DNA from 3 places in the Paenibacillus sp. FSL H8-0282 genome. Region 1 is predicted to be linked to each of the others. Evidence: riboswitches for the same ligand, from Rfam matches in the RefSeq annotation. Region 1 holds a riboswitch; each other region holds the start of a gene.

What was found. Region 1 has a riboswitch for cyclic di-GMP ahead of NST94_RS28860 (NPCBM/NEW2 domain-containing protein). Riboswitches for the same ligand answer to the same signal wherever they lie in the genome.
Region 2: it holds a riboswitch for cyclic di-GMP, as region 1 does, so the genes downstream of both, NST94_RS01885 (anti-repressor SinI family protein) here and NST94_RS28860 (NPCBM/NEW2 domain-containing protein) in region 1, are expected to answer to the same signal.
Region 3: it holds a riboswitch for cyclic di-GMP, as region 1 does, so the genes downstream of both, NST94_RS02430 (choice-of-anchor A family protein) here and NST94_RS28860 (NPCBM/NEW2 domain-containing protein) in region 1, are expected to answer to the same signal.

Annotation. Positions count from the first base shown of each region.
Region 1 is NZ_CP150146.1:6,641,083-6,651,619, reverse strand. Features, by position in the region: gene NST94_RS28890 (SDR family oxidoreductase) at 16-777, shown strand; gene NST94_RS28885 (alpha/beta hydrolase) at 1,205-1,999, shown strand; gene NST94_RS28880 (sensor domain-containing diguanylate cyclase) at 2,038-3,027, shown strand; gene NST94_RS28875 (helix-turn-helix domain-containing protein) at 3,220-3,633, shown strand; gene NST94_RS28870 (EAL domain-containing protein) at 3,824-4,672, shown strand; gene NST94_RS28865 (hypothetical protein) at 4,789-5,355, shown strand; cyclic di-GMP riboswitch class I at 5,513-5,599, shown strand; gene NST94_RS28860 (NPCBM/NEW2 domain-containing protein) at 5,858-10,537, shown strand, end outside.
Region 2 is NZ_CP150146.1:428,009-438,545, forward strand. Features, by position in the region: gene odhB (2-oxoglutarate dehydrogenase complex dihydrolipoyllysine-residue succinyltransferase) at 161-1,447, opposite strand; gene NST94_RS01880 (2-oxoglutarate dehydrogenase E1 component) at 1,500-4,367, opposite strand; cyclic di-GMP riboswitch class I at 4,838-4,922, shown strand; gene NST94_RS01885 (anti-repressor SinI family protein) at 4,950-5,105, shown strand; gene NST94_RS01890 (helix-turn-helix domain-containing protein) at 5,213-5,542, opposite strand; gene NST94_RS01895 (TasA family protein) at 5,712-6,320, opposite strand; gene NST94_RS01900 (signal peptidase I) at 6,411-7,001, opposite strand; gene NST94_RS01905 (hypothetical protein) at 7,003-8,178, opposite strand; gene NST94_RS01910 (aldo/keto reductase) at 8,558-9,535, opposite strand; gene NST94_RS01915 (hypothetical protein) at 9,588-9,803, opposite strand; gene NST94_RS01920 (PadR family transcriptional regulator) at 9,893-10,459, opposite strand; gene NST94_RS01925 (MDR family MFS transporter) at 10,465-10,537, opposite strand, start outside.
Region 3 is NZ_CP150146.1:547,287-557,823, forward strand. Features, by position in the region: gene NST94_RS02375 (MTH1187 family thiamine-binding protein) at 1-96, shown strand, start outside; tRNA gene NST94_RS02380 (tRNA-Thr) at 190-261, shown strand; gene NST94_RS02385 (hypothetical protein) at 496-663, shown strand; gene NST94_RS02390 (hypothetical protein) at 1,104-1,283, shown strand; gene NST94_RS02395 (undecaprenyl-diphosphate phosphatase) at 1,483-2,286, shown strand; gene NST94_RS02400 (hypothetical protein) at 2,399-2,626, shown strand; gene NST94_RS02405 (hypothetical protein) at 3,239-3,430, opposite strand; gene NST94_RS02410 (hypothetical protein) at 3,657-4,046, shown strand; gene NST94_RS02415 (kelch repeat-containing protein) at 4,260-5,510, opposite strand; gene NST94_RS02420 (ASCH domain-containing protein) at 5,697-6,110, shown strand; gene NST94_RS02425 (hypothetical protein) at 6,310-6,702, opposite strand; cyclic di-GMP riboswitch class I at 7,198-7,288, shown strand; gene NST94_RS02430 (choice-of-anchor A family protein) at 7,397-10,102, shown strand; gene NST94_RS02435 (alpha/beta hydrolase) at 10,210-10,537, shown strand, end outside.

The DNA of each region.
Region 1 (10,537 bases):
AAGGAGACTTCCAACATGAAACTTCAAGACAGAGTTGCAGTGGTTACTGGGGCGGCATCGGGTATGGGGAAATCTATCGCAGAGTTGTACGCTAAAGAAGGGGCAAAAGTGATTGTAGCCGATCTGAACCTAGAAGGTGCTGAACAAGTAGCCGCAGGGATCAATAGTAACGGTGGAGTAGCTAAGGCACTGAAAGTAAATGTTGCCCTGGTTGGAGATATTGATAGCATGATTGATACCGCTGTAAAAGAATATGGCACGCTAGATATTTTAGTGAATAACGCAGGGATTATGGATGGCTTTGAGCCAGTTGGTGATATTACAGATGAACGATGGGATCTTATCTTTGATATCAATACCAAAAGTGTAATGCGGTCCACTCGTAAAGCACTGCCTATTTTTCTGGAAAAAGGAAAAGGGGTTATCGTTAATACCGCTTCTACAGGTGGCGTAAGTGGTGCCCATGCGGGAGCAACTTATACTGCCTCTAAACATGCTGTAGTAGGCTTGACGAAAAACACAGCTTTTATGTATGCCAACAAAGGGATTCGTTGTAATGCTATCGCACCAGGAGCTACTGCCACAAACATCAGTGCTTCAATGAAAAATATAAATGAATTCGGCGTGAGCCGTACGCAATTAACACAGGCTGTGATCCCTCGTGTAGGTACACCTGAAGAAATCGCACAAGTTGCGTTATTCCTGGCTTCGGATGATTCCAGTTTTGTAAACGGAGCTATCATCGCTGCTGATGCGGGTTGGACTTCTGCATTCTAAATGTTGGTTGTCTACCTCTGCCTCAACAGTTTATCCACGGAGTCTTACGGACCCAGATGATGTTATTCGCAAATTTTCAACCTTTTGAGAAGGAATTCGGACTCCAGAGACGCTATTTCATATAAATCGGCCCATATTTTGTGTTTTCGCGCCAATAGCTGCAGTGGAGTCCGATAGCAATTCAAATGTGGAATAATGGCGCATTTAAGGTCTGCTCGGTCCGCTAACCAATTTTTTCGGACAAAATGTGATCGGATTAAACGCAGAGGTACCCCAGCACGCTACCATTTTGCCAAATGATGACCCAAACGGGAGGCTACATAAAACTCCGCTAGAGATTAATCTAGCGGAGTTTTTTCTACGCTTGATATTTCCAGGGGAACCCTGCAAAATAGAGAGAATGCTAACTATAGAGGAGTTATATGAAATGAACGATGTTATGGTGCGGAATCATGTAAAAGTCATTGGAGCAGGAGAAAAAACTATCCTTTTTGCGCATGGATTTGGGTGTGATCAAAGCATGTGGCAGTTTATCACGCCATCATTTGAGAAAAAGTATCGAATCGTTCTATTTGATTATGTAGGCTCAGGCCATTCAGATTTAAGCGCATATACATCGGATAAATATCATACTCTCCATGGTTATGTACAGGATGTACTAGATGTTATCGAAACATTTGAACTCAAGGATCTTATTTTTATAGGCCATTCTATTAGCTCTATGATCGGTTTGCTTGCTTCAATCGAGCGGCCGGATTATTTTAATAAAATGATTATGATCGGACCTTCCCCACGTTATTTAAATGAGGGAGATGCTTATTTCGGGGGCTTCGAAAAAAGTGATATTACTGAGCTTCTGGATATGATGGAGATGAATTTCGCGGGCTGGGCTAGCTTTATGGCTCCACTTGCGATGAATAATCCTGACCCAATGTTGACTAAACAGCTGGAACGAAGCTTTATTTCGGCCGACCCTATTATCGCTAGAGAATTTGCGGAAGTTACATTTTTTTCGGATCATCGAGAAGATCTGCCTAAAGCGACAGTGCCTACCCTCATATTGCAATGCTCGGATGATAGTATCGTTCCTATAGAAGTAGGAGAATATTTACATAGACACATGAATAATAGTACGTTCCGGTTAATGGAGGCCAAGGGCCATTATCCACATATTAGCCATCCGCAGGAGACCATTACTTTGATTAATGAGTATCTTGGGTGAGATGGAGAAGATTATGGTGTTGAAAGGATATTTAGACAATGGATGACCGGTTAAAATATGCGCCATGCGGATATGTTTCCATTACCCATGAAGGAATGATCCTCGATGTGAATCAAACCTTTTTGGAGGGGATGGGATATCAACAGGTTGATTTGGTGAATAAACATTTTGAATCTATCATGTCTACGGCCAACAAGCTTATTTTTCATTCATACTTCTATCCTTTTATCAATCTGAATGGACATGTAGAAGAGCTATTTATCAATTTGAAGGACAGCAAGGGGCAAGCCGTGCCTTACTTGTTAAATGGCAGACGCCTTGAGTGTGAAGGTGTAGAGGTCATTGATTGTATTCTCGTACAGATGGGCAAACGTATTGATTATGAGCTAGAGTTACGATCTGCGAAGAAGCAAATAGAAGAGGCGTATTGGGAAAAAGATCAGGCGCTGGCAAAGCTCAAACAAATCCACCTGGAAATCGAGCAAAAGCAAGCTGAATTACTGGAGATGAATGCCGTTTTAGTAGAGCTATCTACTACAGACAAGCTTACTGGATTAAAGAATAGAAGGTTCCTGCAAGAAAAGCTGGAAGAACAGATTGCAGCGTATCAACGTGATCAGGCGCCTTTTTCATTATGTATTCTAGATATTGATCACTTTAAAAATGTGAATGATAGCTACGGTCATCAGATGGGTGATTATGTCCTGGAGAAATTGGCGAGTGTCCTGAAGTCCCAATCTCGTAAAGAAGATATCGTAGCTAGGTATGGTGGTGAGGAGTTTATCCTTCTGCTGCCTAATACAGATTCATCGGATGCCACGGCAATAGCGGACAATTTGCGGCAATTCATAGCCAGCTCCACTTGGGAGATTGGCAGCATTACGGTAAGCATTGGCATAGCTACCTTTGAAGCAACCGATACAGACATCACTCTTCTGGAAAAAGCTGATCAAGCGCTTTACGTTTCTAAAGAACAGGGGAGAAATCGCGTTACGCATATTATGGATTTGAGTGAAAAGCTTCTTTAATTGGAGGCTTTTTTTGTTATTTATAAACGATACATCCTCTTTGCTATAATTGCTCTAAAATGTCTGTTCCCTTCAAGCTGTAAAAGGGAATTCGGAATTTCATGAATGGATCTCCTTTGTAAATCGTATTGGCATCAAGCCTATGTGACAACGTTACGATAGAATATAACAGGATGATGATTTATTATCAGTATGTTGGCATACAAAACTATGGAATGTGGATCATGCCTACATTATCTATTCGGGGATTATGGCGATCTGGAAGTGATCCATCCCTCCAATATAAGAGTGCTGTCTGCGGTGGCTATGAATGATACTGTATTATTTGAGATTAAACATGAGCCTTTTAAGCAGATGTTTGCCGATTACCCGTTGATTAAGAAGCAATTGATGCTGCTGCAAATGGACCGTTTATTTTTATCGAATTGGTTATTATATGAAATGAAATTTCATGATGCGAGAGCGCGTGATATGATCGGAACGTTAAGGGAGACGGCTACCCTTGTGCTTAAAGATCTGCAAGAGCAAAAGATTATTGAGATTCAACATCAGCAGATCACCGTGTTAGACCCGACGTATTTACTGGAGTATACGGATTTCGATTGAGAAGAGCCGTTCCGGGATCTTTTTCAGAGAATCGATTATTAAAGGGGTTATGAATGTGGCTTGTAATCATTGTGTAGTAAGAGAGCTAAATTTTGAAATCAAGGCTCATGGTGAGCTTAATCTTAGGGTTTTACCTGAGGTTATTCATCACTTGAGTAGAAGTAATACGATACATAAGGTGGAAGAAAATGTGATTACAATTAAGGAGGCTGGGGTGCGGGATTTTCTGGATTTCTGTAATGACCATATGGAGTCGGAGCAGGTTGAATTCCGTATAGATGACCAAACATGGAGACCTCTATCCGAATTACCCACTGTACTTGATATGGAGTGGATTGATGAGGTTATCACTAAGGGTCTTGTTACTTGCTACTTCCAACCGATTGTGAACGTAAGGGAAGAGATTTTTGCATACGAGCTCCTATCCAGATTTAAAAAAGAAGACGGATCTCTTATCTATCCTAATGAGATTTTTGCGGCGGCACGGAATCGTGGGCGTTTATATGCTTTAGACCGGTTATGTAGAATGACGGCTGTAAAATATGCTGCACCCTTAAATAAAAAAACGTTTATTAATTTTATCCCAACGTCGATCTACGCTCCAGAGTTCTGCTTAAGATCAACCGTTGAACTGGCCAATCAATTAGGCGTCGATCCTTCTCTTTTTGTCTTTGAAGTTGTTGAGACGGAGAAAGTGGATGATCTCGCTCATTTGAAAGCTATTTTGACATATTACAAGGATCGGGGATTTGAATACGCTTTAGATGATGTTGGTGAGGGCTTCAGCACGATCGAGATGTTATTGGAGCTTAAACCCCATTACATGAAGCTGGATATGAAATATGTTCAGGGTGTGTCCAGCGATCTGAACAAACAGAAAATAGCAAAGCAATTTTTAGAAAAAGCTTTAGAAATCCAATCCGTTCCTTTAGCAGAAGGTGTGGAGTTTAGAGAGGACTTTGAATGGCTTAAGCAGAGTGGTTATCAGTTGTTTCAGGGCTATTTATTTGGAAAGCCTGATCCTATTCCCAAACAGTAATCCTAATGAGTATATATCCGTCCAGAGGATGAGATGAATTTCAGGTCAGAGTCTGAGTACAGCCAACCCCCGGGGTTGTATAATTTAGGTAATTTGAAAAGGGGGACGGGATGGATATGAAATGGCATCAATTTGTAACGCGCTGGGCGGATTCTAGGGGCTTTGATGGACGAGAGATTGATTATCAATGGCCTTCTCCCTCATTTCCGGTCATCAGTATTCGCAGTAATCTAGGGCGATACTCAGGTCAAGCGTATGGCCGTGGAGGTAAACCCCGTGTGAAGACAGCCGTTGGATTAATCGCTATTGGAGATGTAGCTGTTGGCTTGATTTCCATAGGTGCGATAAGCGTGGGCGTATTATCCTTAGGAGCAATATCACTGGGAATGTGGTTAGCGATCGGAGCAATAGCACTTAGCTGGCTTGGCTTCGCAGTGGGAGCGATTGCGATTGCAGGCGTGGCTGTAGGAGCGATCGCAATCGCGGAAAAAGCGTTGGGGGCCATCGCCATAGGGGATACGGCGTTTGGTGCGATAGCGATAGGCAGGATCGCTGGGGGTGCCATAGCTATCGGACAATGGGCATATGGTGTAATCGCAGTTGGCGAACATGGTTTCGGATTAATTCCCGTCACGGGCGATGTGTGGAATTGGTTCCGGCGTTTGTTTGGATCGGGGAGTTAAGTAGACCTACAGTCCTAAAGGATGCCCTTCTCTTCCGGGATGGTCGATAAATAATATCTATCACATAAGAAAAACTAATTGCAATTACCTATATTCATTTCATACCAATTAATCATGCGATCCGATCTAGGCTTATGTTACTCTTTGAATGTATTCGAAACTTCATAGGCAAACCTATGGAAATGTAGGGACGCAAAGCTAAAGGGACTAAGGTTATCATAACTATTGTCAGCCAGCTGCCAAAGAGTGCGTAACGCTTTTTGTTAAAATATAAGAAAGTATAAGTTATAAAACTATACTTAATATCTTATATTTCTCGCTTAAACGCTTACCGTCCTTATAAGGACGCCGAAGGCGTTTATGCTTGTTAAGGTTTAATAAAAATTAAGTCTTAATTTTTAGGCGACTTTATACGCAATCAAGCTACTCTTTTGGGGTAGTTTTTTTTGTGCCCATTTTTGGGCACTGGAGAGATTCATATGACATCTGGGGGTAAGAAGAGATGAAGAAAATGATTGCGATCGCTACATCGGCGGCCATGTTGGCCAGTTTTTCGAGTGAGGCAGGTTATGCTTTAGCAAGTGAGGCAAGCAAGGTAAATGTAACAAAAACAGTGGCGCAAAGTAAGGTTAACTTATTAAGCAACGCCTCGGTTATTCCGTTTGAGCTGTACGGCAAGGATGCTCTAAATGCCTATAATGAGGTTTTTAGAATGAATCCAGCAAATATTAAATCCATCACAAATAACGGTGGCAACTACTCAGGCTCGCCTATAGCTAAGGCTATGGATGGGGATATGAGCACGCATTGGGAGACTGGCAAACCGAATAGTTCAACGTTTACGAATGAGGTTGTGTTTGTTTTCAATGAGTCCACTGAATTAAATAGAATGGTATACGCGGCTAGGCAATCCGGTGCTAAAGGTAAAGGTTTTGCTCAAGAATTTGAGATCTATGGTTCCACTACCGATGGGGGTGATTTTACGCTCGTGTCTTCTGGAGAATATACAGGCTCAACCGGTGATGTAGTGGAGATTCAGTTTGCACCTACGGCTTTTAAGAGACTTAAATTTGTCTTCAAAAAAGCGAATCAAGATTGGGCGAGTGCGGCTGAGTTTTCTTTTTATAAAGAGGATAGTGTCTCTGCTAAAATGAAAAATTTATTTACAGATGATACCTTGAGCCAAGTTAGTGCTGCCTTTAATACGACAGAGAAATTAACAGCTTTAGAGAATGAAGTGCAGGCACATCCACTGTATGCGCAGTTTAAAGAAGAGATAGAGAATGCAAAGATCCTTTTGGAGAACCATCAGGTAGAGGCAACGGCAGCCAAGGTTTCGAAGCTAAAAGGGTATGGAACAGCCTATGAAAATGCCTATAGCCAAGCTTATAGAATGCCGAATGCAAACGTATCAAAAGTAACGGTGAACGGTGGAAGCTACCCAGGTACGAAGCCTGAATATATGCTGGATGACCAGCCCACTACGCATTGGGAAACGAACAAAAACAATGATGCAAGCTTCACGAATGAAGTCGTGTTTGAACTAGCGCAAGCGGAAGTGCTGGACAGAGTGGCTTTTTTGGCTAGAGATAACCGCAAAGGATTCCCAGAGGCTTTTGAAATCTATGCATCAGAGACGAGTAAAGGAGAGACCTTCCAACTTGTATCTAGCGGAACCGCGATTAGTACCAATGACTTTCTGGAATTTAAATTCGAACCGACGAAGTTTAAAAGATTAAAATTTAAGTTCACAAAAGCTAATATCAACAGACCTTTTGCGGCTGAATTTAGATTTTATACAGAAGATAAAGTAAGCGAAGCTGTAAATGGTATTTTCACAGATGGAACGATGAGTGCGGTTGTGCCTGCTTATAATAACGTTGCAAAAATCAATGCACTAGAGGAAGCGGCAAAAGTACATCCGCTCTATCCAATCCTGAAAGATTCTTTGGATTTAGCTAAGAAGCTAGTGAATGGTGAAGTTCAAACCGAAGGCACCATCATTGAGGCGGAACAACGTGGAGATATGAAAAAGCATGCGCAGGAAAACCTGAGAATTGGTTTTGGTACGAACAACCAGCCTACAGGTCTCGTTGCAATGCCTGGAGATACGATCAACGTTTATGTGGATGCAGCTTCTAACGATAAGCTACCTTCTTTAGTCTTTTCTCAACAAGAGGCCGCTTGGAATGTTTGGGCTAGAGGTGTGCAATTGCGTCCAGGTAAGAACATTATAACCGTTCCTGAATTTGCTATGAATAGTTATTATGCACATGAAGTGACTAAGGGCGGCACCGTTTATATCGTAAATCCCTATACAGCAGAGGAACAAGGGAAAGCGCCATTGATCCGCTTCGAAGGTTTAGAAAAGATTCCTTTTATGACCAAGACCACGGATCCAGAACAATTCAAAACCTTCTTAATCACATACAAACAAAGACTAGACGAAGATAAAGCGGCTCATCCAAATGTTCAAGATCGTAAACTCATAGATGTGGTAGAACTGGCCAGCGATCATGTTATTTTCACAGGAACGGCGACGGAGGCGTACAACAAATATATTACGCAAGGAAATAACCCGCTGGACACCGTAACTGGGTATGACACCTGGATGAAGAGTATTTTTGCCTTCTATGGCCTGGATGGCAGTAGCGAGATTCATGATGCCAAGCTAATTCGTGAGAATATTCGCTTGATGCAGCCTTATGGTGCGATGTATGCAGCGGGAGATCATACAGGGATCCAACTTGGAACAGTAGGAACCATGTTAGGTGATTTTAACAAAGCTTATCCGGGCTGGGGACTGAATCACGAAATCGGGCATCGCTTGGCTATGGGTGAACGGGAATATGGCGAAGTAACTAATAATATGGTGTCTATGTTTATGTCTGTCGCGGCGAATTCGATAGATAATCGTATACCGTATGAATCAGATATCTATAAATATGTCCTCGAAGAAAACAAAGTGGTTATGAATCAGCAGGGCTTATTTGCACAACTCGGAGCCTATTGGCAGCTGGAGCTGGCACATCCGGGATACTGGACAGAGCTGACCAAGCTATATCGGGAGCGGAAGGTCACCCTTACCAACGGTGACAATTCCAAGCAGCAGTATTTGGTGGAGTTCTCTTCCGAAGTGCTGAGTTTAGACTTAAGCAGCTATTTTGCCAGACATGGCTTCACTGTGAATCCAGAGACAAAAGAGAAGCTAGCTAAATACCCAGCACCGAAAAAGCTGTGGTATTTAAATAACTCAGTGGTTCATTATGAGGGAATAGGAATAGCGGATAAGAATGTTGCGATTAAGGTTAATATCACACCTAACACCACGGCTAGAACGAACACGTTAAGTTTCAGTATAGATAAAGAGCTTAAGCAAGACTTTTTAGGATATGAAGTGTATAGAAATGATGTGTTAGTTGGTTTTACAGGAACTGAGCAATTTGTGGATCAGAATGTAGATGCGAGTATCAACTATACGTACAAGATCGTCGGTTATGATAAAAAGCTGAACCCACTGAAGCCCGTACAGGTTAAAGCCTTTAAGCCAGCCTTGTCTGTTGAAGATCAGCTCACTTTAAAGCTTAATCAAACCTTTGATCCGATGAGCTATGTAAAAGCGGCTAACTATCTAGGAAACGATATTACTGCAGATGTCTCTCTGAAAGCCAATAACGTTGATGTAACGCAAAAAGGCAACTACGAAATTGTATATGAAGTGAAAAGCGAAGGGGTTACGGAAACGAAAACCACACAGGTTACGGTAACGAGCGACTACGCCTATATTTCCGATCTCAATGCCAAGTCAGTCGTTGTAGGCTGGGGTGAATTAAAGAAAGATAAAGCCGTTTCCGGGGGAATCATAATCCTTGTTCGCCAAGGATTGGCTGCGACGTACGCGAAAGGGATTGGTGTTCATGCCAACTCTGAGGTAGTTTACGATATTGAAGGTAAGGGTTACGACTTCTTTGAAAGCTACATTGGGATCGATCAAGCCATGAAAGGGAAACCTTCCTCGGCTACTTTTGCAGTGTATGTGGATGGAGAACAGAAATTTGAGAGTGATGTTTTCCGGGCAGGAACAGAACATCAATTTGTGAAAATCCCTGTGACTGGTGCAAGAGAGGTGAAGCTGGTTACAACAGATGCTAAGGATGGCAATGCTTCAGACCATACGGTATGGGCGGATGCGAAGTTCTCAAATAATTCAAGCAAACCTACCATTACAGTACCGGAAGAGACAACCTTCGTTAAGCTGAACAGCGAATTTGATGTGTTGAGCGATGTAACAGCTTTTGATACGGAAGATGGTAACTTAATTGGAGCCGTTGAAGTGCATTCAAATGGATTCACATCAAGCAAAACAGGGACTTACAACGTCGAGTTTTCAGTTACAGACTCAGATGGGAACTCCGCTGTGCAGGCCAGAAAGATTGTTGTATACAGCGCTAGTAAATACCTGAGTGATATAGATTGGCAATCGGCAAAAACGGATTATAATGTGGTTCGAAAAGATAAGGCTAGCTCTAACAATCCGATTAAGCTGCTGGTAAATGGCGAGGTCAAAGAGTTCGCTAAGGGCTTAGGAACCCATGCCAGCTCTGAAATCGTGTATAATCTGGCGGGTGCAAACTATGAATATTTTGAAACGTATGTAGGGGTTGATAGAAATATCCCTGAGCAAAGCAACTCCAGTGTAATTTTCAAAATCTTTGCCGATGGGGCAGAGGTTTATAACAGCGGACTGATGAAATTTGGTACAGAGGCCAAGCTTGCGCGGTTACCTGTTAAGGATGTAAGTGAATTGAAGCTGGTGTTAGATAATGCAGGTAACGGAAATGCTTCAGATCACGGTGATTTTGCTGATGCGAAGTTTATGATCTTGAACAATATACCAGAGCTTACCATACCTAAATCTGTCTCAACCAAAGTGGGCCAAGCGATTGATATCAGTGAAAGCTATTCGGCAATGGATTCGGAAGACGGTGACTTGACGGCTCAAGTGAAGGTCACAGGCCAAGCGCAAGTTAAATTCAACCGGGCTGGAAAGTATCCAATCACTTACACAGTAACAGATAGTGATGGAAATACGACCACGAAGATTAGAACTATAGCCGTAGTAGACATGACGGACTTTACGTATCTGACGGATTACGACTGGAATTCTACTCAGAACAGCTAT
Region 2 (10,537 bases), 590 kb from region 1:
GGCTATGAGCGGATCAGAAATAAATAAGTGTATAAAATACAGTTAAATCGTATGCAAGGAAGGCAGCAATTGGATCCAGATATAAAAAAAGGTATCCCCAAAGCGAGAGCTGTAGGGATACCTTCTTTATATTCTTATGTCTTCGAAAATTCGAAGAGCGTTAGCCTTCTAGCAGTAGTGCTTCCGGATCTTCCAGCAATTCCTTCACTTTGACCAGGAAGCTTACCGCTTCAGAGCCGTCAACGATCCGGTGATCATAGGAAAGGGCGATGTACATCATTGGACGGTTTACGGTTCTTTCTTCGTCCAGCGCGATTGGACGCAATTGAATCTTATGCATCCCAAGAATACCCACCTGTGGTGTATTCAGAATCGGTGTGGATAACAAGGAGCCGAATACGCCACCGTTGGTGATGGTGAATGTTCCGCCTTGCAGCTCGGAGAGGCTGAGCGTATTGGCACGTGCTTTGGAAGCGAGCTCGCCAATCTGGCGCTCGATTTCCGGGAAGCTGAGCCGATCCGCATCACGAACTACTGGAACTACAAGTCCTTCTTTCGCTGCAACAGCAATACCGATGTCGTAGAATTTCTTAACGACCAGATCTTCACCGTCGATTTCGGCGTTCAGCAGTGGATAGGTTTTAAGCGCACCGATCACGGCTTTGGTGAAGAAGGACATGAAGCCTAGTCCAACTTCATGTTTTTCTTTAAATGCATCCTTGCGGCGCTTGCGGATGTCGAGGATCGCTGTCATGTCCACCTCGTTGAAGGTGGTAAGCATGGCCGCGGTCTGCTGCGCTTCGACCAAGCGGCTGGCAATCGTGAGCCGTCTGCGCGACATGCGCTTGCGCTCCACGTTTTTGCCCTCGTCCGGCGTGGCTTTACCCGCTGCCGGCTTCGCTGGCTCCGGCTTGCCTTGCGGCGCCGGAGCTACCGGTGCAGCGGCCTGCGGTGCTGCTGCACCATGACCGGACACATCGGCCTGACCAATCCGGCCGATAGGATCACGGGCGCTAACCTCGCCGAGGTCGATGCCGCGCTCCCGTGCCAGCTTGCGTGCGCCCGGCGATGCCAAGGCAGCGTGGCTGTCGCCACCTGCTGCAGGCACTTCGGGCGCAGCTACAGGCGCGGCGGCTGCTACTGCGTTGCCGCCTGCCGGAGCCGCTTTAGGCGCTTCGGCTTCGCTTGCAGCGGCCCGCGGCGTACTGCCGCTTGCGGCTCCAATGATGCCGATGGCTTCGCCAACGGCTACGTTCTCGCCCGCTTGACGCAGGATGGTGGAGATGACACCCTCCACCTCTGCACTAATTTCCAGATTGACTTTATCCGTTTCCAGCTCAGCGAGCACATCGCCTTGACCTACCGTGTCGCCTTCTTTAACCAGCCATTTGTAGATGGTTCCTTCGGATATGGATTCTCCCAGATCGGGTACTAAGATTTCTGACACAGGCCGTTTCCTCCCCAAACATAATGGTTTACGCTATTGTGATACCGTCCTCTTAAGAGGACGGTACAGCCGCTTGTACGTTCGAATTTGATTTTAGGGCTTCTGTTACAATTCTACGTTGTTCGAAGCTATGCACATCTGCATAACCACTGGCCGGGCTGGAACGTTCCGGACGGCCGATATATCTTACGCCGGCATTTTTCGGTGCGATGGCGCGTAACCGAGGCTCACTATAGCTCCAGCCGCCCATATTTTTCGGCTCTTCTTGCACCCAGACAATTTCCTGAAGGGAGCTGAAGGAGTTTAAATGTTCGCTTAGCTCCTGTTCCGGGAACGGATAAAGCTGCTCTAGGCGAAGAACATGCAGCCATGACCAATCCTTATCCGGTGCTGCTTCCAGTTCTGTTTGGATGTCGATAGCGACTTTACCGCTGCAGACTACGAGCCGTTTAACTTCACTTGGTTTCTGGCCAAGCAAAGATTCAGCTAATACAGGCTTGAATTGTCCTGAAGCCAGCTCGGTTCCGGCAGAAGTGCTGCGCGTATTCCGAATGAGACTTTTCGGCGTCATAATGACTAGCGGTCTAGCATCTTCCTGCCCGCATAACGCTGCTTGGCGCCGCAGCAGATGGAAATATTGCGAAGCGGTAGTCAGGTTAGCGACCGTCCAGTTCTCCTCAGCGGATAGCTGCAAGAACCGTTCCAGCCTACCGCTGGAGTGCTCAGGTCCCTGTCCTTCGTAGCCATGCGGCAGCATGATGACGAGATTGCTGCGCTGTGTCCATTTGGCGCGTCCAGCGGCAATGAACTGGTCAAAAATAACCTGACCCGCATTGGCGAAATCACCATACTGTGCTTCCCAGATTACGAAGGTTTCCGGTGCAAACACATTATAACCATATTCAAAGCCTAATACTGATGCCTCTGACAATGGACTGTTGTATACGCCAAAGGAGGCACGGGAATCGCTTAGCTGATGCAGCGGAGAGAATAAATCTCCTGTTTTACTGTCGTGCAGCACCAGATGGCGATGTGCGAAGGTTCCGCGCTGGGCATCTTGACCGCTCAGTCGGATGGGCGTTCCATTTTTCAGAATGGTAGCGAAGGCTAATGTTTCAGCCAGTGCCCAGTCGACCTTTTGACCCTCATTCAGTGCATCTTTACGACGTTGTAAAATGCGCTCCAGCTTCGGGTAAACCTGGAATCCAGCAGGAACCGTCAACAGTTCACGATTGATCTCCTGCAGGCTGGAGATGGATACCGCTGTAGTGTTTGCCGCTGCGCGGTCCGTTTGTAGAGGAATGAAGGCTTTGGGTTCTTTTTTCTTATGATTGCCTTCCTTCATATTATCGTACGCACGCTGCAATACGCTTTCTGCTTCAGCATTCATCTTTTGTACGTCTTCGGCGGTAAGAACCTTTTCGTTTTTCAGTCTCTCTGCATAAACCTTGTAGACGGTTGGATGATTGCGAACCTTACCGTAGACAATAGGTTGTGTGGTTTCAGGATCATCCATTTCGTTGTGACCATGACGGCGGTAGCCGATGAGATCAATTACGAAATCTTTTTTGAATTGATGGCGGTATGCGCTAGCTAAACGTACAGCTGCTACGCAGGCCTCTGGGTCATCAGCGTTGACATGGACTATTGGGATTTCATACCCTTTGGCGATGTCACTCGCATAATGCGTAGAACGGGAATCTTCACTTTCAGTCGTAAAACCAATTCGGTTATTAACAATGATATGGATCGTCCCACCATTTTGATAACCTTGAAGTTTGCCGATATTAAGCGTTTCTGCAACAATGCCTTCACCTGGAAAAGCAGCATCGCCATGCATCAGCACCGCCATAGCTTTACTGGTATCAATCTTCGGCAGTCCTGCAGTGCTCCGATCTTCTTGTGCGGCACGAGTGAAACCTTCCACGACAGGATTGACGAATTCCAAGTGACTTGGGTTATTCGCTAGTGTTATTCTTGTGCGTACGGTTTCTCCTTCACGGACAGCACGGTCTGCACCGAGATGGTATTTCACATCACCTGTCCAACCATAGTTAATGCCTGTGGAGCCTTCGGAAGGGAAAAGCTCCTTGTTCGGAGAATGATGAAACTCTGAAAATATGATATCATAAGGTTTGCCCAAAATATGTGCAAGAACGTTGAGGCGGCCGCGATGCGCCATGCCCATCAAAATATGCTCCGCACCGTCATGTGCAGCAGCACGTACGATTTCATCTAACATCGGCACAAGAGCATCATTGCCTTCAAGACTGAAACGCTTCTGACCTACAAAAGTCTTGTGGAGGAAGGTTTCAAATTGCTCTACCTGAATCAGGCGGTTCAGGAGCTCTTTGCGTTCTGTATTATTTAGGGGTGCTGGTGAGCTGGTGGATTCTGCCTGTCTATTTAGCCATTGCAGTTCTTTTTCTTCATGCACATGCCCGAATTCATAGGCGATGGTCTTGGTGTATGCCTGACGCATACGTTGCACGGCATCCCATCCGGTATGCACATCATTCGGCGCATTTTCCCATATAAGCGTGGCAGGCAGTGCGATCAGGTCTTCGCGGGTCAGCCCATAGGTTTCAAGCTCAAGATATTTTGCCATGGGATTCTGATCGCGTACCAGCGGATCAATTTCAGCGGCCATATGGCCATATATACGAATATTGGCGATTAGCTTGGAAGCTCTTACTGCTTTTCTAAGCCATTCGGTGTCTCCCGAGATGCGCGGCTGAGGAGCCGGTTCGCTATCCGGAGTTAGGGGAGGAGGTCCCGAATTTGTAAAAAGCTCGCGATAATTATTTTCTACGGTGGAGGGATCTTTCACAAACTGTTCATATCTTTCTTGAATGTAGCCTAAATTGGGTCCGTAATACTTACTCCAAATGGATTCGTTATAGGGCTCTTTGGCTGCCATGAATACATCCTCCTTAACGGATGAACTCCATACGTGACATTTTGTGTCAACGCTTACTGGAGCTGTGATGATTGCGGTTTCATTTCTCATCTTATTGTGCTACTTTCGGCCACTGTAATCAATTCATTCTTTCGTCCAATACGTTCGCAAAATGGTATGGGTTAGCTTGTTCTAATGAAAAGAAGGGTGTTTCTTCTCATTACCCATTCTAAAGGCCTATTAAAATGATTCTATTATCCTTATTTTTAACTATTAGGTCAGTAAATATTTATTTTGCTAGTACAATTTATTTTATGTAACGGACGAGTATCGTGATAATCGGACAAGATCTTTGAAAAAAAATCTTTTATTTTTCGTTTTTAAAATAGAAAGTAACCAGGAATCGACACACTTTTCCGCTTTCTTTTTGTATAATGTTATTGCAGATAGTAATTTTATAGTTTTTTAAGTAGATCCTTTCGTGAAAAGGGTCCAGTAAAAGGTAAACTTGCCGAAAGGCAGGGGCACAAAGTCGCGGGTCTAAGGTAGAGATACTATGACAGCCGGATTGCCTGGGGACGTAAAATCTTAGGGGGAGATTTTTTGGAAAAGTCCAACCAGGGTAGCAACAGAGAACAGCAGTTTATTGATCTGGATCAAGAGTGGGTACATTTATTATTAGCAGCTAAGAAGGCTGGCATTAAGGCAGATGAAATTCGCCAGTTCTTTCATGAGAAAACTGTGCAGATCGTGCAGTAATACATTAGAGGGGTTACATATCGAAAAAGGGCACAGCGGTTCTTCGCTGTGTCCTTTTTCGATATGATTTAGTAGAAGAGAGGATCGTACCAGATTAGTAGGAAGTATTAATCCTTTTGATCGAGCTTCCATTTCTGATAGTCCAGAAATTCTTTGAATTCGCGTTTGCTAATGCCTGAGTCCATAGCTTCCTGCACCAATCGGAACCATTCCGAATCTAAATGTGATTCCTCTGCATCATTGGGTTCTCCATAGAGTAGGGCATGAATGGATACCTGAAGCGCGTCAGCGATTTTTTCGATAAACTGGATGGATGGATTGGATTGGATGTTTCTCTCCACGTTGCTAAGATACGACTTAGCCACATCTGCTCTGTCCGCAAGCTCAGATAGGGAGAAACCCTTGTCTAGGCGGAGCTGCTGGATACGTTGGCCCATATTCTGTGGCACTATGCTGACGCCCCTCCGTAATTTTTGTTATTAGTATAGCAAATATCAATAAATCGGACAAAGTTTATTGTAAAGAGAAGAGCAGCAATCTGCTTATCCGTGGCCGGATTCAGGATCTGCTGCTCTTCGAGTATTTTATTAAATTACTTTATTGATCTTAGTAGTCTTTTTTCGCACCTTGTTTAGCTACGAAATCCCAAGTCAGTGTTAAGCTATCGCCTTGGAAAATATTTTGATCTTGGTTATTTTCCACAAATTCGAATTGGACGGAGAAGCTGTCGTTGGTACCGGCTTTAATACCGGATGCTTCGGTAAAGAGTTGATCCCAACCTGTATTTTTTACGAGATCCGGATGCTGACTTTTTAAAGCAGCAAGTGTAGTCTCATAAACTACATTTTCAGGAGAGACGATAGGTACTCCTTTATCATTATTTCTAAGGAATTTAACTTTAATGAACTCGGCTAAATCCAGGTAGTTATCTCCTTTAGCATCCGTGATTTGAGTCGATGTATTCAGAATAATAGATCCGATATCCAGCGAACCATCGTTTTTCAATTTGAAGGATTTAGTTACCGTATCACCTGGTTTCAGGTTAGGAATATTAACGATGACAGAAGGGTCGGAGTTCAGATCGAGCGTGCCCGCTGCGAATGTAGCTGTGCTTTGCGCAGTGTCGCTAAAGTATGCGAAGGTTCCTCCGCCGATTAATGATAAACCCAGTGCTGCAGATGCTACGCCAAGACCCAATGTTTTCTTGATACCCATAATAAAATTCCTCCTCAAATTTGTGTTTGAATTTTTTATAAAATTTATATATTGTATCTTCCGGTTCGTAAGCGGAAGTGGACAATCAACTTAGGGCTGTGTTTCTGTTGGGGGCGGTGAGGCTGGCAGTAGGGCAGCATTTTTCTTTTCTAATGCAGCTACAGCCTTCCAAGAGGTATACAGAGCATAGAGCAGAAGCATCAAGCCAGGCACGATCATGAGGACTACACTTCCAGCTTTGGAAACCGCGAAATTCATAGCGTAACCGACATAGGGTACAGTGACCCCGGTATACTGAGCTACAACATTCACAGAACTGGTAGGGTTCATGTCGGGCGCGTCGTTGTTATCGCCTTTAGTGCGATAAACAGCTTCACCAGTAGCGTTATTGACGGTCGCTTCTACAATCCGGTGAGTAATGAGCAGATTATCTTCATTCCTAAAGGTGATGACATCGCCTGGTTTGAAACGATTCATATCCCCTCCGGGTTTTAATGCGACAATTGAGCCTGTCTGAATTCCTGGTTCCATCGATCCTGAGAGTACGGTTTTGATCTCATATCCGAAGAAAGCAGGTTCACCGCCGGAGGCCTTGGATAACACTACGGCTGCCACCAGCAGAATAAAGATCACAAGCATTAAGCTCGATAGGGTATTATTGATAATTTTTTTAATTCGCATCTTATTCTCCACCTTTCTCAGGTTGAGGGTCCGAAGGAGCTTGGGTTGCTACCGGCGGGGTAGTCGTACTGTCTTCCGCCTTTGGCGTCTCTTGTGGAGCCTCTTGCTGAGGGACATCTTTTGGAATTGTGAGCTCTTCGTCAATTTCCGGCTTAACCGGATCAGTGGCTGGGGCTTCAGGTTGTTCTTTATTTGGGGCTTCCGGAGCAGCTTCGCCTGATGTTGGAGGGGTTGCCTCAGCTTTCGCTTTATCCTCGGCTTCTTGTTGCTTTTTCTCCTCAGCCAAACGTTCTTCTTCTTTTTTCGCTTCTTCTTCTTTCTTTGCTTGCTCTTCTTCTAGCCGAGCTTTTTCAAGCTCTTCTAGTTTTTGCTCGCGAGTCTGACTGATCAATTGGAGTTTATCTTGAAGGGTAGTGATACCTGAGGTTGCCGATTCTTTATGGTTAGTCAATTCGGTATTTAGAGCTTCATAAGATGAGGTGAGGTCGCTAGAGATCACGCCGTCTGGTTGAGTGAAGGTAATCAGGAATGGCAGTGGCTGTGGGAACTCTCCTTCGCGTAATTCAAGTTGTCCATAAACATCACTGGTAACTACCGATGCGAATGGAAGACCGACATCGTGTATGGAGGTTAGGTAACTAATAACTCCATTTAAGGAAGCATTCAAGGATTCCGAGATCACACCGCTTTGATTCAGGCTGCTTTGTAAATCTCTGAAAAATTGCTCATCCTTGATTTCTAGACAGTTGGAATCTAGAGAAGTCATATATCCTCCTATCTGGAAGAGTAAGGCTGCTGCTGCACTTAGCTCATTGTGGATTTGGTTCCAAATTTGGCTGTTAGCCGCCAGTTGCTCGTTAACGCTATCTATTTGGGATTGAAGCGCCGCTATTTGCGAAGAAATCTCTTCTGCAGCGACATCAAGCTCTTCCAGCGACATCCCTTCTATTCCCGAAACGTCCGAGTAGTTAGCTGATGTGGAAAAGGGCTGTAGTAATTCTTTTAAAGTGAGCGCTCGATTAACATGCTCTTTGAACTCTGTAAGCAGTGCCTTGATCGAATTCGGAAATACTTCGCAAAAGCTAATCGTGCTAGTGGTTTGCGTAGCGGCTCCAAAGCCTCCATAGGTACCACCAACTTGCTGCGAGGTATATAGAAATAAGACGGAGACAGCCATTCCTGATTGCAGTATACGTAATCCGATTTTCCTGTTTCTTCTAGGTCTTCTCCTTGCTGATCTGGGTCTCAGAGGAATACCTCCCCTCAATGTCTGTTTCTTTGGTTCGTTATTATCGTTCTTTATTAAGAACAACTTCTGTAATGAATCATACATGGAATAAATCAAAAAGAAAACTGCCAATAACGCGCATTTGTACTCTATAAAGAACAAAAATGATAATTTATCTCTTAATAACTCCATTTATCGCTCGATTACTAAATATATTCGCAATAAAGAACGATAAGTTAGGGTGATTCGCAAAAAAATACCCGGCTCGCAGTAGTAACGCGAGCCGGGCATAAGCGGAGTAATGAAGTTGAGAATATAAATGTATATGTTACGGAAGTTTTGAACCGCGTGAACTAACATACAGGTCATACCATTCCTTACGGCTAAGCTCCAGCTTGTCCGCATCGGCACAGGCAGTAATACGCTTCGGATTCACAGTTCCAATAACAGGCTGAATGGCAGCTGGATGTGTCATTAGCCAAGCCAGTACAATGGCTTCGGGTGTTGTTCCTTTTTCATCTGCGAGCTGTTGGACCATAGCTGCTGTTTGGACGATATTCTCCGGTTGATCCTCTAATGAACGCCCGCTAAATAGACCTTGGGCGAGTGGCCCCCAGGCTTGAAGCTGAATGTTCTCCATTCGACAATGTTCAAGGGTTCCCTCAGGGAAGATAATATCCTTCCAGGGTTCACGATTTACACTGATTCCAGCATCCACCCAACTGATCTTAGCCAAGCTCATATGCAGCTGGTTTACGATAAAAGGTTCATCGCAATAAGTCTGCAGCAGCTTGATCTGAGCGGCGCTCATATTGGAAACCCCGAAATGACGAACCTTACCAGCGGCCTTCAGTTGATGTAATGCGGAGGCTACTTCTTCGGGATCCATTAAGGGATCAGGTCTATGCAGTAGAAGAATATCAATGTATTCGGTCCCAAGTCGTGACAATATTCCATCTACACTGTTCAGAATATGTTGGCCAGAGAAATCAAACGTATTAGTGCTGTCTCCAGGCTCCATTAGCTTAATTCCACATTTAGATTGAATTATGATTTCTTCACGTAGTCTTGGACGATCCTTAAAAATCTGACCGAATACCTTCTCCGCCTTCCCACGAGTATAGATATCTGCATGATCAAACATGTTGATGCCGATGGAAAGGGCGGCATCAACCGCTTCATGTCCCTGTTTAACATTCTCCGCAGTAATCGGCTCATGGTCCCAGTCACCGCCTAGCCCCATGCAGCCTAAAGCAATGCGGCTTGCGGGAATCCCGCGCTTGTTTAAAGGTAACGCTTTCAACAATGTGATTCCTCCTTGGAAATTATGATTGCGTACTTGTAGATATTGTACACTCTCAGAAGCCCGTATGGTATTTTTTGTCGCTGGAAGAGCGGTGTTTGGTCTCCTCTTTGTTCTTTTCCTCTTGCTTTTCCAGCGTTAAATCTTCCATCGGAATCGGGTCTACATTCTGCTCACTTTCATGAAGATCAAATAGACTTTCTTTTTCTGTTGGATATTGTTCCGGGTGATCACGTTTGTCACTATTCAGCTGATGTTTTTCTTGGGTCATTTTTACCGCCTCGCCTTCCTTTGAGATTTAATGGATATTGTGCTCGTTAATAAACGTATTTTGACTCCCTTAAACAGAAAAAGAGGCCATTAGGCCTCTAAATTCAACGGTGACCCTATGTCTTTTAGCTTGCGTGCTACAACATCATCGTATAGGCGCTGCAGCCATTTCAGCTCAGTCAGGGTGTGCTCATATGTACCGTACATTAGATGCAGGGCAGAACGAGGCACGATGGAGATATGCTCCTCGTATACCTGATAAGCCAGATTAACCTGATGTTCTGTTTCCCGGAGGCGTTCCTCGAGCAGCTTCTCAACCTTGCTCTGATCGATATGACGGGACATAGCCAGGGCCATATACATCGGATGATAGAAGGGTTCGTTTTTCTTAATTTGTTGCAGGATAAGCTGTTCGAATAAAGCTTTACCTTGCTCCGTTATGGCATAGATTGTTTTGTCCGGCCGATCACTGCTGCGGATGACCTCTAAAGCTTCTATATAACCATCTTGTGCAAGCTTATCCACAGCATAATAGAGTGATCCCATCTGCAGCTTCGTGATCCGGTCCATGGAACGTTCCTTCATCACTAATGTGATTTCATAGGGATGCATGTTCCGCTCCAGCAGTAAACCTAAAATGGCTAATTTCATGGACATAATGGTTACCTTTTGCCCTCAGACGCCTGAACAGCTTTAGCAGGAATGGTAAGACGGTCTTTTGGCATGAGCAGTACA
Region 3 (10,537 bases), 710 kb from region 1:
GTCTCTACCTCACTTAAAATAGACGACCGCCGCGATAAACCCTCTACTAGCCGTGGAAAGTTAGAGTCTGTGGAGCGTAAGCTACAGGTGGATTAGCAGTTTAGAAGGGCGGAAAACAGGGAGAGATAGGCTTGCGTTTCTGGCTGGAAGTTGTATAATATTTTTTGTTTGACAGAAAAACAGCGTTAAGCTGGTGTAGCTCAGGGGTAGAGCAACGCACTCGTAATGCGTAGGCCGGGGGTTCAATTCCCTTCACCAGCATATCTAAGAATGGCGCAATGGCGCGGTTTTCCGGGATTCCGGGACCGTGCCATTTTTCGTTAAATCCCCCTGACTTCTTCCATTCTTCTACCCTTTATCCGAGTAAAGTGGGTGTCTCGTCAATTTTCTCCACTTCTTTTCGGGTTCCTAGAATAGAATCTCAGATACATCGGGGCACTGCTTCCTGCAAGTTGGGGAGAACATGTGAATAAGTACCCAGGGTGATATTTATTGATGAATGGCCTAATCTTTCCTGAAGTCGAATATGATGGACAGCCAATGCCGTTCCCTGTTCTTCTGGAGAAACGTATCAAGGAAGATAAGACATGGCGCGAAATCGCTAATGAAAACGGTATGACTAGTGGTCACTGTCGAGCAGACGGAAGGTGTGGCGCAAGCTGACAGCAATCAGAATGAAGAATGGTGGAGGAGGAGCATCATAAGCTGCTTTTCTCTTGCGGGGGCAGATCGGTTAGATGGTAATTACTATAAAAATAAAAAAAGACACCACAAGGTGTCTTAGTACAGATACTTTTCGCTCGAATTTCACGAGCTCGTCAGTGAACTGAGTTCATAAGCAAGACTGGCTACGGCTAACAGATGAAGAGATAAAGTAATATCAATGTTAAAATGTGCGGTAATATTAATTTTCATAGATAACCACGCTCCTAAAGTATAAATACACATAAAGAAAACTTTATAAAGCGCTTGGCCTGCCATCATCAGTGCCAGGTAGCCATCCTGTACAGACGCCTTAGCGTTTCGACAATAACATTATACTTAATATTTTGTGTTTTGCCAAAAAAAGGACCCCCTATTCTTGGTCGGGGTGGCGGTTCTGTGTGGTTTCTCAGCGCTTTGGAATCATGATGGTCATTGAGGCTCCACGCACGCGGCTGCAGAATGATCAAATGGAAGTTACGTTTCGGTATTCATATCTGCTGTATGCTCTGAACTTGATTATCCAAAATAACGGGCAGCAAGTTCAGAAGGTTAACGGATTTTTTATTGATACAGGTTGAATTTAATGTTTGATACTGTTGTTATGCTAACGGGAAAGGATAGTTTAATAAAGGAGTTACTTAAGACTGGAATAATGAGCAATGTGACAATTATGTCATTCTGAATTGAATATTGTTAGGTTAATCGATGGGGAAGTTTACGTGTCTCCCTTATACTGGAAATTAAATGATTTTATTTCCGAAAGGGGACAATGCACTAATGACTGATGTAATTAAAGCAATAATACTTGGCATAATAGAGGGCTTAACTGAATTTTTACCAGTATCATCTACTGGACATCTTATTCTAGCAGGCGATTTGCTTAGCTTTGAGGGAGATGCTGCAATAACTTTTAAAATTGTTATTCAGTTGGGTGCAGTGATGGCAGTTTTAATTCTTTATTGGAAAAGGTATTTGAAGATTGGGGTTAATATGATTAGAATGGATTTTTCCAAAAGCAAAGGATTAAATGTCATTCATATGATTTTGGCTATGTTACCAGCATTAATCCTATATCTTCTCTTCAAGGACACAATAAAAAGCCAATTATTTGGCCCAACCCCTGTTTTGATCGGTCTAGTTGTTGGTGGCGTGTTGATGATCATTGCAGCGCGGAATAGGCGGACTGAAACCGCTGGTACTATCGATGGGATTAATTATAAACAGGCTTTCGGAATTGGTCTGTTCCAATGCTTGGCGTTATGGCCGGGATTTTCGAGATCAGGTTCGACGATTTCAGGTGGCCTGTTGCTTGGCACTAGCCAAAAAGCCGCTGCAGATTTTACATTCCTTATTTCTGTGCCTGTTATGTTTGGTGCAAGCTTGTTGGATTTGTACGATAGTCGTGATTTGCTGAGTTCTGACGATTTGCTTCTAATGTTAATTGGCTTTGCGACATCCTTTCTTGTGGCAATGATTGCAGTAGTGACGTTCATCAAACTGATTAAGAGACTTCGATTGGAGTGGTTTGCTCTATACCGGTTTGTTTTAGCAGCTCTCTTCTATTTAATTGTCATACAGTAATTGGGCAAATGTAAAGAAAATTGTAGCCTTAATGGATTACGGGGGAAACCCTATCGAAACCGTTATTCAAAATAGCGGAATGGAATGGACAATCTTAAGGCCGTCAGAATTTATGAAGAATGCATTATATTTTTGGGCAGAATCCATTCAAAAAGAAGGAATTGTAAGAACGGGATTCCCTGATGCTTTGGGCGTTAGAATTCACGAGGCAGATATTGCCGCTGTTGCAGTCAAAGTGCTCACTGAAGAAGGCCACCATGGGAAAATATACGCTTTAACTGGTCCGCAATCGTTATCTAACGGTATGTATTGTAAAATTACGAACTTCGCAACTTGCTAGCTTGCTAGCTTGCTAAATTATTCCTAAGGATAATTTGCTAATCAACTGCTTAAAGTTTATATACAAAATAGTCCAGACGAACCATACTTAACTTATTGATTCGAAAGTGCCGAAACCCTGCCAGATGGCGGGGTATTTCGTTATCAGGAGGTTATGAGATGAGAAGTTAAGCTGCGAATTGCTGAAGCAAGAAATCAAAGATTAGAATTCGTAGGGATTAAGCCCGAAGATGTACATAAACATTTAGTCACTTACTAGGGCGTGACCTTTGAATGCCGATATAGTTGTGAAGCAATGTATGATTACAAAAAAATGTATAAATTTTATATTGGAAAAACGATCTAAAGGTAAGAGACCAGTCTAAAGATTCGTTATATTACATAGGAATGATCATGTTGAGTAATGTATACAAAGTCCTTAAGACAGACTCTGAATTTTTAACGGCTGCTCTGTCACAGTCTCATATACTACGGGTCCATCAAAATTGCTGGAGCCCGGTTCGTTCGGGACCGATTTGAACTCAGAGCATACATAAAATAACCCCCCCAGTGAGTTTGCACTAGGAGTTCCAGTGAAGGAAACAAGGTTAGAGTTTCCTTATCAATATATGCACTATAAAGGTTGTAATCGGATATATTTTACTACCCAAAGCGGAAATGAAATAATACCATTACCTGTGTTTAAATGGACGAATTGGTCACTAAAATTTTCTTCGCAAATGCCTTCAAAGGTTTCGCCACTGATTAAGTATAGGCGCACTGGTGAATGTTCTTTTATTGACTCTTCGACTCTTTTGTTGATCAAAACAAGCCACCTCTTTTTTTAAGTGATTACATTATCACTAATGCTATACCTATAAACACATTTATCCCAACTCAACAATAAGTGTGAATTTATATGTGAAAAATAATACATATATTTATGTTTCAAAAGAGTATATACTGGATTCACTATCAAGTTGTGATTACCAACTAGAATTTTTTTGGTGAGTTTAGATCACATCTTCTTATCATTTGGGGAGGTGTCTTATTTGGAAAAAACCCTTAATTATGTACAAGATTTTAAATTGCTTGAAGAACGAATTAATGCATTTATAAATTATGATTCATGCATTGAATACGTAGAAGGATCTGAAGAAGTTGTAGCTGGCGGGGCCTTTGCCTGGACCAAGTTAAAATCGGCGGAGAGCTATAAACAAGAGCACATTGATGCTGACTACGTAGAATTAGCAGAAAGGGTACGTACAGTACTGGAAAACGAACATAGTCCTAACATTGAAAAGTTTGAGCGTAGTTATGAGCTAGTAATGAATTATATCCGACAAGATACTTTTCTCTGGGTACCTGGTTTGAAAAGTGTTATTGAGAGTATAAAATCTGAATTGGATTTGCAACAATTTTTTCTTAATCAATATAAATAGTAAATTTAATGCGTCAATCATAAGTGGTGACTAGCTATTTCATAGGTGTCTTATAAAAAGCTTAATTATATAAATTGAGAATGATACTTTTAATTCAATTAATTCTACATACAGTTTTCTTCCTTTGAATTTGGGAACAATACTAAAGCCTCCATTTATAACTTCATAAAAAAGCCCGTCAATTTTAAATGGTTGGCGGGCTTTTTTTGTTTATTAAATTGTATACTCACTGACTTCAAAGGTTAGTATTTTATCGTAAATGACATAATCTTTTCTACTGGTAAAAGGCCCCTTATTATTATCGTGCTTATTAATGGCATAAGATGCAGTTCCTGCACCAGTTTGTTTATTCTCATACCAATTTATAAAGGCATTAACCTCATCCATACTTAAATCAAATTCTTTTTCAAGTCCTGTATTCATTGTTATGACAAGTATAGCGCGATCACCAGTAGGTTGCTCCGGACCCGGTGTTGGTTCAGGGGTTGGTGTTGGTGTAGGAGTAACTTCAGGTATAGGTATAGTGATTGCTTCTACTGTTGATATAGCGGCAGTTTGATTCGAACCTCCGATGATAAAAATAGTGTTGTTAATTACCGCGGCTGAATTTTGAAATCTCCATGAAGTTAAGTTGGTAAAAACACTCCATGTATCAGTTTGAGGACTGTACTTCTCAACAGAAAGACCATAACCTAAATAATAGATCTCTCCATTTATTACAACTGCGGCACCACCGGATCTTTGAGTGGGCATACTCTTTTTTTCAGTATATGTGTCTAACACAGGATCATATTCATAAAGATTTTTGAAGAATATTGAAGCACCTGCTGCAACATTGGTCCCGCCAGTAATGTAAATTTTATCATTAACAGTAGCGATAAAAGGGCCATTCGGGTTAATAGGCATATTATTTTTAAAAGTCCATTGATTAGTTGATGGATCGTATTCCTCGACGGTAAATAATGAAAGTCCGCTGCTATCTTTTGATCCACCAAAAACGTATATTTTCCCATTGACTACCGCTGAACTTGACCATGATCTAGGAGTTTGTAATGGTGATTTTGTTTCCCAACTGTCTGCTATAGGGTCGTACATTTCAACAACGTTGGTTCTACCCCCGCTATAGTAACCTCCAATAACATATATCTTATCGTCTATAACTGCAGCAGTTGTTGCGGCTCTAGCAGAGGGCATACTTTTTCTTTCAGACCACTTGTTAGTTTCTGGAGTGTACATGTAAGTTTTATTTGTTCTTGTTCCTGTAGCTGCCTCTCCTGATCCATTTGCTCCCCCGAAAATATATATCTTTCCATTCAACTCTGCTGATGCTGATCCCATCAAGTTTATGGGCAAACTAGCTTTTGTTTCCCATTTTACAGTTTCTTCAGCGGATACAGAAAAGGCTGAGAACAGACTTAAGATAAGAATTATAGAACTAAGTAGTAATGTTGTTTTTTTTAACAAAAGAATACAACTCCTTATGTATATTAATAACTATACAAATTTATCTAACTCATCAAAGATTGTCCAAACATAAATTCCTATTTATGAAATATAGTGATAGATAATCAATATATTCTTTTATATTCCATAATAATAATAATTTGTTATTGTATAAAGAATGTATGTAAAACAAAGGGGATAAATATCATGCGGTGTATAACAATACGGCAGCCTTGGGCGACCTTAATTGCTCTTGGTGAAAAAGAGTTTGAAACTCGTTCATGGAGAACAGCCTACCGCGGCGAGTTAGGCATCCATGCCGGAGTGAGGATTGACAAAAAGATTTGTGAACAGGAACCGTACAAATCAGTATTGGCGAAACATGGCTATACAGCGAATAATTTGCCGACAGGAGCTATTATTGCTACAGGTCAGCTCGCGGGATGTTATGTGGTTACTCCAGAGGTGGATTTAAGGGAATGGATCAATGGGAACGAATATGATTTTGGCGACTATAGTGAAGGACGGTTTGCCTGGAAGCTTGAAGGGGTTCATCCATTAAGCCATCCAATTCCAGCTAAAGGTCGGCTAAGCTTGTGGGAGCACTCTACTCACTTCTGAACGGCGAACAATATTTTTAATGTAATTTTTATGTGCCTATCAGCTTTTTTTCAGGTTCGAGGTATATATTAGAGACACCAAACACCCCCCAGTGTTTTGTGGTATATCTCTCTCAGGTCTTGCCAACTCCCATGGTAAGGCCTATTTTTTTGTTCACTAATTGATTGGGGGGAGAGAGCGCAGCGGCTTCTATACAGCTTTACTTAATCTGGTACTGTTCTTCGTAACTCTTAAAAGATGAAATATCCAGCCCTAGATATCTGCGCATATGGATGGCAGCCTGAGCCGCAACAATGTCATTCAACAGCAGCATTCGTTCATGATAGCCACGACATATATACTTGGCTTCAATTCCCGTATTAAGTCTGTTTTGCTCATACACCTTGATTCCCCGTCTTCTCATTTCTGCACGAACATCCCTTAGATCTGTTGTAGCTACTGCAGCAGCTGTTCCAAGCACCTCCAGATAAGGGGCGGGTGTTCGTAAGTGTGTAGATAAAATGGCGGAGTCCCGTTCGAAAGCTGATAAAATCATCGGAAGCAATAAATAAGATTTCACCAGCATGTTGTCCCTGCTTTCTGCTCTATGCATGAATCTCATCACCTCTAATAGGAACGTATATTCGTATTCTACCCCGATATTCCAAAAATAATCAATGGTATTTCTAAACAGCTTATCCAATGTGATAAAATTCACAACTAAATAACGAAGAATAAATTATATTAAAAATTGTAATAATAAAAATTAATGTATCGAACGCAAATAAAGGAGAATTATGATGGAAAAAGAGGGCAGCCTCCAGCGTGGATTGTTTTTTGGTTTAATTCTGAGTGTTCCCTTATGGATATCCATATTGGGCTATATACAGTTACTTTAAAATTTAATGAAAAACCTTATGCGAAGCGCCTTTAGGCGCTTTTTTTGTGTGGTACTAATGCGGGGAATTATCGAAAGGAATTGATTGACAATTGTGGGTGTCGGGAGCTAAACTGTTATTAATTCAAAAGTATTAAAAGTCATAGACTGTTATTGGATAGAATGCTTCAGCTACCAGTTCTGGACTTGCAGTGTAATACATATATATAGTCATGATAATAGCAAACCGTCTGAAAGGGCGGGACGCAAAGTCCAGGAGTCTAAAGTGTCTTAAAGGCACAATGACCGTCCGACTGCCATGAGAAGGGAATTTCACTTCTTTTTGGCGGTCTTTTTTGTTGTTAGGTCCTTTAGAGTTTCTGGTAATTATTCTGATTAATATAAATCATAGTTTTAGGAGGTGTGCCATTTGAAAAGAAGAATAAAACCGTTACTCTCGCTTGTATTAGCTGGGATTTTGACGGTAGGTAGTGGGCTTTCCTCATTGGGAGCTGGAGTTGCTGGAGCTAGTAGTTCTTCTACATTGGGAATTGCAGCGGTCTACAACGTGTTTATTCTAGGGGATATAACGACAGTTTCGGATACGGAAGGAAGGTTTGCTGCTGGAGGTAACGTTAACTTAACCAACTATAGTGTTGGAGATAGGTTGACCGCAGCAGAGGTTTCCCTGACTGACACACTTGTTGTTGGAGGGAATCTTACTTTCAACGGAGGTACTGTTTATGGGAATATCGTGTACGGGGGAGATTTTTCAGGGAATGTAACGCTCCTCAAGGGTGGTGCAAAAAGACAGGGGAGTACGATTGACTTTTCAGCCGTAGGTCAGTCTTTGAAGGACAAATCAGCAGAACTTGCAGCATTGCCGGCGAATGGAACAACAGTGTACCAATATGGCAGCCTTACCCTGACAGGTACAGATCCTGCGGTCAATGTTTTTAATGTTTCAGGAGATAACGTCTCTAATACCTACGGAATTACAATAAATGTTCCTTCAGGATCTACTGCAATTATTAATATTGATGGTTCTAACGTAAAAATGAAAAACTTCGGATTTCTACCTAATAACGTGTTGAACAGCAAGAAAATTTTGCTTAACTTTAGCCAAGCTGCGTATCTTGATATGGCAGGCATAGGTGTAATGGGAAGCATACTTGCCCCCTATGCTCATGTTGATTTTATTAATGGTCAGATTAACGGTACTTTAGTGGCGGCTTCACTCAAAGGTACTGGTGGTGGTGAATTTCACCACTATCCATACGATGGTGATGAACCTGGACCAACGCCGACACCAACGCCGACAGTGACGCCGACACCAACAGTGACACCAACGCCAACGCCGACAGTGACACCGACACCAACACCGACAGTGACACCAACGCCAACGCCGACAGTGACGCCGACACCAACAGTGACACCAACGCCAACGCCGACAGTGACACCGACACCAACACCGACAGTGACACCAACGCCGACACCGACGCCAACACCATGTCCGACGCCGACAGTGACACCAACACCAACACCAACGCCGACAGTGACACCGACGCCAACGCCGACGCCAACGCCGACAGTGACACCGACGCCAACGCCAACAGTGACACCAACGCCAACGCCAACAGTGACACCAACGCCGACAGTGACGCCAACACCGACACCAACGCCGACAGTGACACCAACACCAACACCGACACCAACGCCGACAGTGACGCCAACACCGACACCAACGCCGACAGTGACGCCAACGCCAACAGTGACACCAACGCCGACGCCAACGCCAACAGTGACACCAACGCCGACAGTGACGCCAACACCGACACCAACGCCGACAGTGACGCCAACGCCGACAGTGACACCGACGCCGACAGTGACACCAACACCAACGCCGACAGTGACACCAACGCCGACGCCGACAGTGACACCAACGCCAACGCCAACACCGACACCAACGCCGACGCCGACAGTGACACCAACGCCGACGCCGACAGTGACACCAACGCCGACGCCGACAGTGACACCAACGCCGACGCCGACAGTGACACCAACGCCGACAGTGACACCAACACCGACACCAACGCCGACGCCGACACCAACGCCGACGCCGACACCAACGCCGACAGTGACGCCAACACCGACACCAACGCCGACAGTGACGCCAACGCCAACAGTGACACCAACGCCGACGCCAACGCCAACAGTGACACCAACGCCGACAGTGACGCCAACACCGACACCAACGCCGACAGTGACGCCAACGCCGACAGTGACACCGACGCCGACAGTGACACCAACACCAACGCCGACAGTGACACCAACGCCGACGCCGACAGTGACACCAACGCCAACGCCAACACCGACACCAACGCCGACGCCGACAGTGACACCAACGCCGACGCCGACAGTGACACCAACGCCGACGCCGACAGTGACACCAACGCCGACGCCGACAGTGACACCAACGCCGACAGTGACACCAACACCGACACCAACGCCGACGCCGACACCAACGCCGACGCCGACACCAACGCCGACGCCGACACCAACGCCAACGCCGACAGTGACGCCGACAGTGACGCCGACACCAACGCCGACGCCTGAAGCAACACCAACACCGACGGTAACGCCAGAGGTAACACCAACACCAACGGTAACACCAGAGGTAACACCAACACCAACGGTAACACCAGAGGTAACACCAACACCAACGGTAACACCAGAGGTAACACCAACGTCGACACCAGAGACTTCGGTGTTCCCGACACCAACGCCATCATCCGTAATTGGCACTATAGTTCTTGCAGAAGATCCTGTGCCGCTTGGGCCTGTAGCTTCGCCGACACCATCGCCAGTACCAACACCAACACCGTCGAATAGCACAGAAGTACTTGTTGATGATGATGAGATCCCATTAGGTCCGGTACCTGCAGTGACACCAACGCCAACACCAACACCTGATGAAATCATCGTAGTGGACGATACGATCCCATTAGGTAAGCCACCTGTGAAGGAATTGCCAAAAACGGGTGAATCAAGTCCTGCACCTTACTATGTAGCAGGTTTAGGTTTTGCACTTATCGGATTATTAATGAGAACCAAGTTCTCCAAAAAGAATAAATAATAAAGGGTAGATCAACATAGAGTCGCTTTCGGGAGTGTTCCGATGGCGGCTCTATTTGTATGTCATGATTGCGATAGTTTGGTGCATTCTAAGTAGATGGTATACTCTTGTTGGAAAAGAAATGTAGAGGGGATGGCGAAGGCGAATTGATATGGTTCATTATTAGCGCTGTAATCATCATAGGGATTCTAATCTATGTGGGATTTTTCTTCTATGGTATTGCTATTAAACGAGCGCCAAAGGTATTTCTAAGTAATAATCCTAATCTGAAGGCTGATCCTCCGGTTGCCGGAGCTTCTTGGGGGGAGGGGAAGGATTGGGTCTCTCGCCAGAGCTTCGAGAATATTGAGATCGTATCTGCAGATGGACTTAAACTAAGGGGTTACTTACTCCAATCTAATCGTGCTGCGGGACGCACAGCCATTCTAGCCCACG